3 regions of the Priestia sp. FSL P4-0332 genome follow, and region 3 is predicted to be linked to each of the others. Evidence: riboswitches for the same ligand, from Rfam matches in the RefSeq annotation. Region 3 holds a riboswitch; each other region holds the start of a gene.
What was found. Region 3 has a riboswitch for S-adenosylmethionine ahead of MKY06_RS25445 (methionine ABC transporter ATP-binding protein). Riboswitches for the same ligand answer to the same signal wherever they lie in the genome.
Positions count from the first base shown of each region.

Region 1: linked by a shared signal. The riboswitch ahead of mtnK (S-methyl-5-thioribose kinase) and the one ahead of MKY06_RS25445 (methionine ABC transporter ATP-binding protein) in region 3 are both predicted to bind S-adenosylmethionine.
Region 2: linked by a shared signal. The riboswitch ahead of MKY06_RS06065 (hypothetical protein) and the one ahead of MKY06_RS25445 (methionine ABC transporter ATP-binding protein) in region 3 are both predicted to bind S-adenosylmethionine.

Region 1 is NZ_JBBOUA010000001.1:1,236,191-1,239,470, forward strand. It holds gene mtnA (S-methyl-5-thioribose-1-phosphate isomerase) at 1-907, opposite strand, end outside; gene mtnK (S-methyl-5-thioribose kinase) at 943-2,115, opposite strand; SAM riboswitch class I at 2,251-2,401, opposite strand; gene MKY06_RS06300 (carbon-nitrogen family hydrolase) at 2,493-3,275, opposite strand.
Region 2 is NZ_JBBOUA010000001.1:1,187,529-1,190,808, forward strand. It holds gene MKY06_RS06055 (GNAT family N-acetyltransferase) at 189-695, shown strand; gene MKY06_RS06060 (M20 peptidase aminoacylase family protein) at 743-1,897, shown strand; SAM riboswitch class I at 1,961-2,062, shown strand; gene MKY06_RS06065 (hypothetical protein) at 2,130-2,372, shown strand; gene MKY06_RS06070 (M20/M25/M40 family metallo-hydrolase) at 2,842-3,280, shown strand, end outside.
Region 3 is NZ_JBBOUA010000001.1:4,840,424-4,843,703, forward strand. It holds gene MKY06_RS25435 (MetQ/NlpA family ABC transporter substrate-binding protein) at 1-137, opposite strand, end outside; gene MKY06_RS25440 (methionine ABC transporter permease) at 155-823, opposite strand; gene MKY06_RS25445 (methionine ABC transporter ATP-binding protein) at 816-1,841, opposite strand; SAM riboswitch class I at 1,973-2,080, opposite strand; gene MKY06_RS25450 (thioredoxin family protein) at 2,261-2,560, opposite strand; gene MKY06_RS25455 (toprim domain-containing protein) at 2,575-2,925, opposite strand; gene MKY06_RS25460 (YusG family protein) at 3,107-3,280, opposite strand, start outside.

The sequences.
Region 1 (3,280 bases), 3.6 Mb from region 3:
TATCTCCAATGTGCGTTACTTCTTTAGGTGAACGTTCTTCAATAGGGATGCTGCTGCCGTCTTGAATAGATAAATCAAATGTGGACTGCGGCGCTGCTACGTAAAATGGAATACCGAATGCTTTCGCTAAAAGAGCAAGTCCATATGTTCCAATTTTGTTAGCCGTATCGCCATTTGCTGCAATGCGGTCAGCACCTACAATAATCCCATTAATTCCTTTTGTTTTAATTGTATGAGCAGCCATATTATCCGTAATCAGCGTCACGTCCACTCCCGACTGCTGAAGTTCCCATGCTGTTAAGCGAGAACCTTGAAGAACGGGTCTTGTTTCACAGGCAAATACTTCAAGCGGAATATCGCGCTGCTTAGACAAGTGAAAAGGTGCTAATGCTGTTCCATAATAAGCTGTAGCAATTGAACCAGCATTACATATTGTCATGATTTTATCTTTCTTTTTAAATAAAGAAAGAGCATGATCTCCAATTCGGTAGCACGTTTCTTCATCTTCTACTTGAATTTGAATAGCTTCATGAACAACTTTTGTTTTAGCTTCATTAACGGACGAAGCGGATTCAGCGCTTTTCGCTACGCGCTCCAATGCCCAAAATAAATTGACGGCAGTAGGGCGTGAACTAGCTAAATACTGTTGATCAAGAGCTAGCTTTTTGTTAAATTCCTTGACTGAATCTGTGTCATAGCTAAGCGCAGAAAGAGCAAGACCAAAAGCCGCCGTAATGCCGATTGCAGGGGCTCCGCGTACTTTCAAGGTAGTGATAGCATCCCATACGTCTTTAATGGTTTGCAGCTTAATATATTCAACTTTGCCAGGAAGCTGCTGCTGATCTAATAAAGTAATATATGATTCATTCCATTCCACTGAGCGCGGAAGTGATAGTGTATTTGTCATGCTGATACCGATCCTTTCATTGTGTACATTATTCGTTATCGAAGTAAATGTTCAAATTCATTTGGTGAAACGTCTTGTTGGTGCAGAAGCAAATAACGTCCAATTTTTAACGCAGTACGTTTAGCGTTAATTTTTCTTTCCTCTGAAGAAATTTCGTCTAAGTCCGCCACGTGAGCTAAGCCAATCGTACGTCGAATGATTTCACATCCTGCATATCCAACAGCATCTTGCCACGTTTGCGTTAAAATTTCATGTAATAAGCGCTCATCTTTAGCGAAAGGTTCAGTGTTTTCAGAATGCCAAAGCGCAGTAAAGGTATCTTTGAATACGTTCCATGTGTTCGTAATGTGTGCAAATAACGGTTCACGATTTGTTTCTCGAGAAAGAGCATTTAAAAATAAATTCGCAACAAATTGCCCTAAATCGAATCCAAACGGACCGTAAAAAGCAAACTCTGGATCAATCACTTTCGTTTCTTGACTGCTAGCAAAGATGCTGCCTGTATGTAAATCACCGTGGATTAGCGTTTGCGCATTTGTTAAAAATTTATATTTTAATTTTGCTGCTTGTAGCTTTACATCACCATCATTCCACAATTCTTCTACATCAGGACGCAGCGCTTTTTCAAATTCATTTGTATCAATATCAAAAAAAGGATCTGTAAACACTAAATCTTCCGTAATATTGCATAAGTCCGGGTTGCTGTACTTAACAACTTCTTCTTTTTTATCCTGAGGCTTTAAGGCGAAATCAGACGTTTTGAACGCAATATGTCCTAAAAAAGAACCGATATGCTGTGAGAGCAGTGGATAACTTTCACCTTGAATAAGTCCGGCGCGAGAAATCGTTAAATGAGACAGATCTTCCATGACCGTAACAGCAAGCGTTTCATCGTGGTAATAAACAGCGGGCACAAGTTCTGGCGTAAATGCACCAAATTGCTTGAGCGCATTGCTTTCAATTGTGGCACGGTTCAATGATAGAGGCCAGCTTTCGCCTACAACTTTTGCATAGGGAAGTGCTTGTTTGACGATAATGGATTTATTCGTTTGATCATTTATGATGTGAAAGACGAGATTTAAGTTGCCGTCACCAATTTCACGGGCAGTCAGCGCTTCTGTGGCATCAAAAAGACCTAGCTTTTTCACAAGTTTGATTGCTGAAATTTCTGTTAAAGGCTGATACTTCTCTGTTTTTGTTGTTGACATCGGAATCCCTCCATAGTTTATTAAACTGATTTGTTTACTAAGTTAATAGGTTTAAGAATATATGGAGGCTTTTATAATTTTAGAAAATATAAAAGCCTCTTTCGTTGGAAAGAGGCTTGATTGTAGTGTTCAAACCTCTTATCTGCCAGAAAGAATTACTTTCTGTTGGAATTAGCACCGTGCCTTTGTAAAAGATGTTTTACGGGTGTGATCCATCTTAGGATGGAATGACGGTCGGTTGCTGGGCTTCACAGGGCCAAATCCCTCAGCCAACTCTTGATAAGAGTACGATTACTTATTCAATTTTGATTTGTTTGAATATTTTATAATATCTGGTGAAAATCGTATCATGCAAAAAAACGGCTGTCAATACATAATTAATAAAATTCTGTGCGGCGATCTGTAAAGACAGGAATTTGTTTACGAATTTCTTTTACAAGTTCCAGGTTAACGTCAGCACTTAAAAGTTCTTCGCTATCGCCAGCTTCAGCGATTATTTCTCCCCACGGATCGATAACTAAGGAATGTCCGGCAAATGTGTTATTAGGATCTTGGCCTACACGATTACACGCGATTACATAGCATTGATTTTCGATTGCACGGCTAATGAGCAGGGCTTTCCAGTGGGCAAGTCTTGGAGCCGGCCACTGAGCGACAACAAACAAGACTTCTGCTCCGCTGCTAGTATGAACCCGAATCCACTCTGGAAAACGAATATCGTAACAAATAACTCCTGCGCACAGTGACTGTTCAAGTGTAAAAAGATTTTTTGCTGTTCCTGCTTCGAGATAGAGGTGTTCATCCATTAATTTAAATAAGTGCAGTTTACTGTATTCTGATACTTCACGACCTTTTCGGTCAAAAATATACATCGTATTCGTGACGCCTTGCTCTGTTTTTTTTGCAATCGAACCTGCCACAATATTTACTTCGTTTGTTTTAGCAAACTGAGAGATTAATTGCTTGGCTTGCTGCCCTTCATCATCTGCAATTTCGTCTAGCCGCGTCAAATCATAAGCTGTATCCCATAGCTCCGGAAGCACAAGGATATCAGGGTTTTCTTTCAGGGCTTCCGTCATTTTTTGTTCGATATATTTTCGGTTTTTAGTTGGGTTTCCAAACGCAATATCAAGCTGCAAACACGTAATTTTTACACTCACTTTAT
Region 2 (3,280 bases), 3.7 Mb from region 3:
TTTGTTCAGTATAAGAAACTGTAAGTATTGGTTTTTATGATAGCTTTCATAGAAAGAGATAATGAAAATTGACACGTTATAAAAGCAGTTGTATAGTGAGTACGCAAGGCGGCAGTCTGTCTTTTTTAATTCTTAGTAAACTTATAAGTTAAATAAAATATTTAAACACTGCATAAGGAGACGAAGAGATGAAGAATGAATTCCGTTTGGCAACAAATGACGACGCAGATAACTTATTGAACTTAACTCTACAAGCATATAAGCCTATTCGAGAGCGAGGCATTCCTTTCTTAGCAGCTACTGCTGATCTTGCCCTTGTTAAGAAAAATATTTCTCAAAACCTTTGCTATGTATATGAAGAAGATAAAAGAATCGCTGCAACTGTATCTATACGAATGCCTTGGGGAGAACATCCAGGTCCGTTTGCTGTTCCGCATCTTTGGTGGTTTGCAGTGGACCCGTCGTTTGCCAGGAAAGGCGTTGGTTCTAAGCTGCTGCATCTAGTAGAGGAAGAGGTAATAAAAAATACGTTTAAATCACCAGGTGTGTCTTTAGGAACAGCAAAAGAACATCCTTGGTTAGTTGAGATGTATGAACGAAAAGGATATGTTCAAGCTAAAGAAAAGCACCTTGCAGAAGGTTATACGACCGTATTTCTTTATAAAAAATTCAATGAGGTACACTATTTGTCGTAAAAGATAGAGAAGTGATCCAAATTAAGAAATGTGAAAGAGTGATAAATATGACCGATCAATTACTACTAAATAAACTAATAGACATACGCCGTGAGCTGCACCGGTTTCCAGAACTTTCAATGAAAGAATATGAAACAACTAAACGTATTAAAAAGTGGTTAAAACACTATGATATTTCTATAGCGGATGAATTCCAATTAGACGTAGGAGCAGTAGCAGAAATTGTGGGAGGAAAGCCGGGACCTATTATCGCTATTCGAGCTGATATTGATGCGCTGCCAATTGAAGAAAAAACCAATCTGCCATTTGCTTCTGAAGTGAACGGTGTTATGCACGCATGCGGCCATGATTTTCATACGGCTTCTATAATCGGAGCAGCTATCCTTCTTAAAGAGCGTCAGCAGGAGCTTTGCGGTACGGTTCGATTTATCTTTCAGCCAGCCGAAGAAACGGCTTCTGGGGCAAAAATGCTAGTTGAAAAAGGTGTGCTCGAAGGAGTGGAAGCGATATTTGGGATGCATAACAAACCGGATCTTCCTGTAGGGACCATTGGTATCAAACCGGGACCTTTAATGGCAAGTGTTGATCGTTTTGAAATTGACGTCAAAGGAGTAGGAGGTCACGCAGGTATCCCTGAAAAAACAATAGACCCAATTGCTGCTGCTGGTCAAATTGTTACTAGTTTACAAACCATTGTCAGCCGTAATCTCAGCCCCTTTCAAAATGTTGTTGTCAGCATAACTCAAATCCATGGAGGGAGCTCGTGGAACGTCATTCCTGACAAAGTAACGCTTGAAGGAACTGTGCGTACCTTTCAAGAAGAAGCGAGAGAAAAAATACCGGCTCTTATGAAACGAACTGCTGAAGGGATTGGCGCAGCTTTCGGGGCTTCAGTAGACGTTAAATGGTATCCATATCTTCCTGTAGTAAACAATGATGATACGCTGGAAAAACTAGTTACTAAAGCGGCAGAGGATCTTAGTTATCAAGTCGTAGAAGCTGAACAATCGCCTGGAGGAGAAGATTTTGCCGTATATCAGCAGCATGTACCAGGATTTTTTGTATGGATGGGTACAGCTGGAGAATATGAATGGCACCATCCTTCTTTTTCATTAAATGAAGAGGCATTACTTGTAGCAGCTTCTTATTTTGCTAATCTAAGCTTTCATTTTTTGAATTCATTCCATTACCAAAAAAATTAAAATATTTTTATTTTTCTATTTACGGGGATGGAATTGTTTGATAAAATAAATTTTAAATTAAAAAAGTTATCACGAGTGGACGAGAGATCTGGCTCTTTGACTCCACAGCAACCTACGAATGTAAGGTGCTCCTACCAGCAAAGCATGTGCTTTGGGTGATAAAACGGGTGAAAAACTCATTTTGCATCAAAGCAAAATGAGTTTTTTTATTTTTCTAAAAGGAGAGGGTTTTATGAGCCATACAGCAGTTGCAGCACATACAGGAGAGAAAGCATTAAAGGAAGCAGTGAAATTATTAGGAAAGCATTATCAAGTAGCTTATCGGGAATTAGAAACATTTTATGAAATTGTGGTCGAAAACCATGTTCGTACATATGCTGTAGGCATAGATATTAAAGATGTACAAAAAGCAAATGAACTAGAAATTTATTCATCATGCTGTTCCAAGCTTGAGCGAGTAGGCTGTCTTTTATAGAAGAAGTCTGCTCGCGCCTCTATTTTTTAAGTGTTTTTAAATAGAAAGCATGGTTTTTGACAAGCAAAGAATCTGGTGGGTATAATCAATACTCAACAGGTTTTAAAATTAATCATAAATTGTCGAAATTTTTACACAAATTAAAGGTTACATTCGAAATGAATTGTGGTATGTTATAAAACAAGAATATTTTATGAAAGGAGCATTGAAATGGAAATGTCTCTTGAACACGGAAACGATGCAGGAAGCGAACAGCTTATTGATCGTATCCTAGACTTTTTAGAAGATGACGAAAAGTAAAAAAAGAGTGTGCGGTGCTATCCCTAGCCGCACACTCTTTTTTTATCATGTGCGTAAAGGCAGCGCCATACTATGATACATAGGGATAGAATGAAAGAGTCTCTGTCAAAGGGATTGACGAATGGTTTTGTTTGATAGAAAATTTAGAAAAAGGAAAGAGATGAAGGTTATGTCGAACAAAACATCTTTGTATCAAACAAAAGAACAGTTAAAAAAACTTGTAAGCGAATTGGTTTCTATACCTAGCGTGACAGGAACGATGGCAGAAGTGGAAATGGCTGAATCGATAGCGTCTTATTTATTGAAGCTGCCTTACTTTCAAAAAAACGAGCAAGTCGAGCTTCATTCAACAGGAGACGGGCGATCGATTGTCACAGCTTTTGTTCAAGGGAAAAATACGAATAAAACAGTTGTACTAGTAAGTCATTACGATGTAGTGGATGTACAAGATTATGGACAGTGGAAAAAGGATGCTTTTCACGCTGATACATTAACGAGTACTTTTTATAACCATATGGAACAAGTTCCGGCGCACGTACAAAAGGATATGATAAAAGGAGACTGGCTTTTTGGCAGAGGAACGATGGATATGAAAGCAGGCATTGCTC
Region 3 (3,280 bases):
AAAATTTCAGCATGAGGCGTATTAGATGCACCCACAACAATTTTCTTTTCATCTTTTGATCCATTGTTAGATCCACATGCAGCTAATCCTACTACTAGCGCAGATGTTAGTGCTAAAGCCGAAAGCCATTTTTTCATAATAAATAATCCTCCCTTTATCTTTTATCAATTTTTGCAGTAATCGCATCTCCAATAAGTTGGATAATAAATACAATAATCAAAATTAAGATCGTAGCAGCTAGCGTTACATCATTATGACTGCGCTGGAATCCTTCTAAATATGCAAGATTCCCGAGACCTCCAGCTCCAATCACACCCGCCATTGCCGTATAGCCGACTAACGCAATTGTCGTTACCGTCAAACCAGAAATTAAAGCTGGCAGCGATTCAGGTAACAGCACTTTAAAGATAATAGTGCTTGTTGTTGCTCCCATTGATTTAGCAGCTTCAATAACACCTTTATCAATTTCACGCAGACCAATTTCTACAAGACGCGCGTAAAATGGTGCTGCTCCAACAATTAAAGCAGGTAACGCTGCATTAGCGCCTAAAATACTTCCTACCAATGCTTTGGTAAATGGAATCAGTAAAACAATTAAAATAATGAATGGAATGGAACGAAAGATATTTACAACTGCTGACACAATGGCATATAAAGGTTTGTTTTGCCAAAGCTGTCCTTTGGACGTTAAAAATAAAAGCAAGCCTAATAAAATACCTAGAACAAACGTGGCTATAACTGAAATAGCTGTCATATATAGTGTTTCATTTGTCGCTTGAATAAAATCATCTAAAATAACGTTTGGAAATAGTTTCTCAAGCATTTGTCATTACCTCCACTTCTACCTGCTGCTCATGAATGTATGCAATGACTTTTTCAACTTCTGTTAATTCTCCGTCTAAATGAACGAACAACGTTCCGTATGAACCTGTTTGTGTATGAGAAATCTTTCCTTGCAAAATATTAATCGTTACATCAAACTGTTTTAAAATCGTTGTAATGAGCGGTTGCTCTGCTTTTCCGCCAACAAACGTCAGCTGAATAATTTGCCCGCTTGGATATAACTCCTGTACTTGTTCAATTGTTTCAAACGTTTCTTCTGGTTCAGAAATCTGTTGAACGAATCGTTTTGTAATCGGCTGCTTAGGTTTTCTGAATACTTCTAGCACTTGTCCTTCTTCTACCACTGCCCCATTTTCCATAACGGCTACCCGATGACAAATTTTACGAATAACGTGCATTTCATGAGTAATCAATACAATGGTTAACCCTAGCTTCTCATTAATATCTACTAACAGATCTAAAATGGAATCTGTCGTTTGAGGATCAAGCGCTGATGTTGCTTCATCACACAGCAATACTTTTGGGTTATTGGCTAGCGCTCGAGCAATACCAACACGCTGCTTTTGTCCACCGCTAAGCTGTGATGGATAAGCATTTTCACGCCCTTCAAGCCCGACTAGCTTGATAAGCTCGTCTACTCGTTTCATTCTTTTTTCTTTTGAGATCCCTGCTATTTCTAACGGAAAGGCAATATTTTCTCGCACCGTACGCGACCACAAGATATTAAAGTGCTGAAACACCATACTAATTTCTTGTCTAGCTTTTCTGAGTTTTCCGCCTTTAATTTTTCCAATATCATTACCTGCTACTTCGACCGTTCCTGTCGTTGGTGTTTCTAACCCGTTTAGCAAGCGAATTAAAGAACTTTTCCCCGCTCCGCTATAACCAATAATTCCGTAAATTTCACCTTGGTTAACGGTTAGATTCACATTATCAACAGCTGTTACTTGACCGCTTTTAGCCTGATAAATTTTTGTAACGTCTGTTAATGTAATCATATTTCTTCACCTTCTTTAGTAAAAACTTAATTATGTTAGGTTGCCCTATAGGATGAAAAAGCCGTAAAACAATTTTCCTCATTAAAAAAGCCTCTCTGCGCATGACAGAAAGGCTCGATATTTAATCCTTTCTCTCATCTTTCAAAGCGCATAGCTTTGCAGGAATTGGCACCATTTCAGTTAGTCTGACGGTTGCCGGGTTTCACAGGGCTCAGTCCCTCCACCTCTCTTGATAAGAGTTCGCAACAATTATTTTGTTTTTGGGAAATATTCATTCATTTATGAACATTCATGAGTGTGATTTTAGCATGTGTCAGATAGGCTGTCAACAGATTTTGTTCTTGGGATAATATCCCAAGATTTCAACAGCCCCAACGGTTTGCTCTCTTTCAATTTCTTCATTTTAAACAAACGTTTGATTATCGAAGCTCTTCAAGTACGTGCTCGATAGAATGAAACGCATAGAGTTTTTTTACCATTTCGCCATTTTTCACTTCAATCAAACAAGGTACACTTTCAATTGAAAATACTTCTGCTTTTGAAGGCATATAATTTAAATTGCTCATTCCGATAGTTACACCAGGCAGCATCGCTTCTGCTACGGTTAACATTTTTTTTGCCAGCTGACATGTCCCGCAAAAAGGTGTATGGAAAAAGATAAACGCTCTTTGTCCTTCTTTTAACTGATCGTCAAGCTGTTTTTCGCTCCATTCTTGCATGTTGCTCATTCCTTTTATGTTAAAAATTCTGCATTAACATCGATATTGGCACTCAGTAATACTGTTGCTATGTGATGTCTAGGGGCGGCAGCAACCTCTCGGTACATTTTATCAATATATAGATGCTCTGCTTCCGGAAGCTCTCGTTTAAATTGTTTTCTTAGCTTATTCCCTGAATCATCAGAGTCAACGAGTATGTATACCTCTTTGTTAAACGTAAAGTCAATAATTTCATCCAGCTTTGATAAACTAATCGTACCGTTTGTACAGATAATTTCAATTGGTTCTCGAATGATATCTTGGATACGTTTTTTATCTGATTTTCCTTCGACAATAATTACTTTTTCGATTTCAATTAGCCCCATTTTCATCACCCATAATCGTCAGTTGTATAGTAACATCATTTCTTTATGCTATACAATATTCGTTAATGTATCACAGTTCACCTGTTTTTTAAAAGAAATTTGCAAGAAAGAACTGTTTTAAAAGGCAGCTTAGGCCATATTGTTTCCATAAAACAAGAAAAACAGCGGCAGTTGCCACTGTTTAGCACCATCCTGCTTCTTCGTCGCAGTCTGTATATTTTTGCGTTTCACCTTGCTTTTGTACATCCGTATATTGGTAGAACTTATTATTTTCTTGCGAATACCCTTCTTCAAAGCGGTATTCATTGCCGCTTGTTCCGTAACTAACTTCACCAATTGGCTGCTTATCAACATA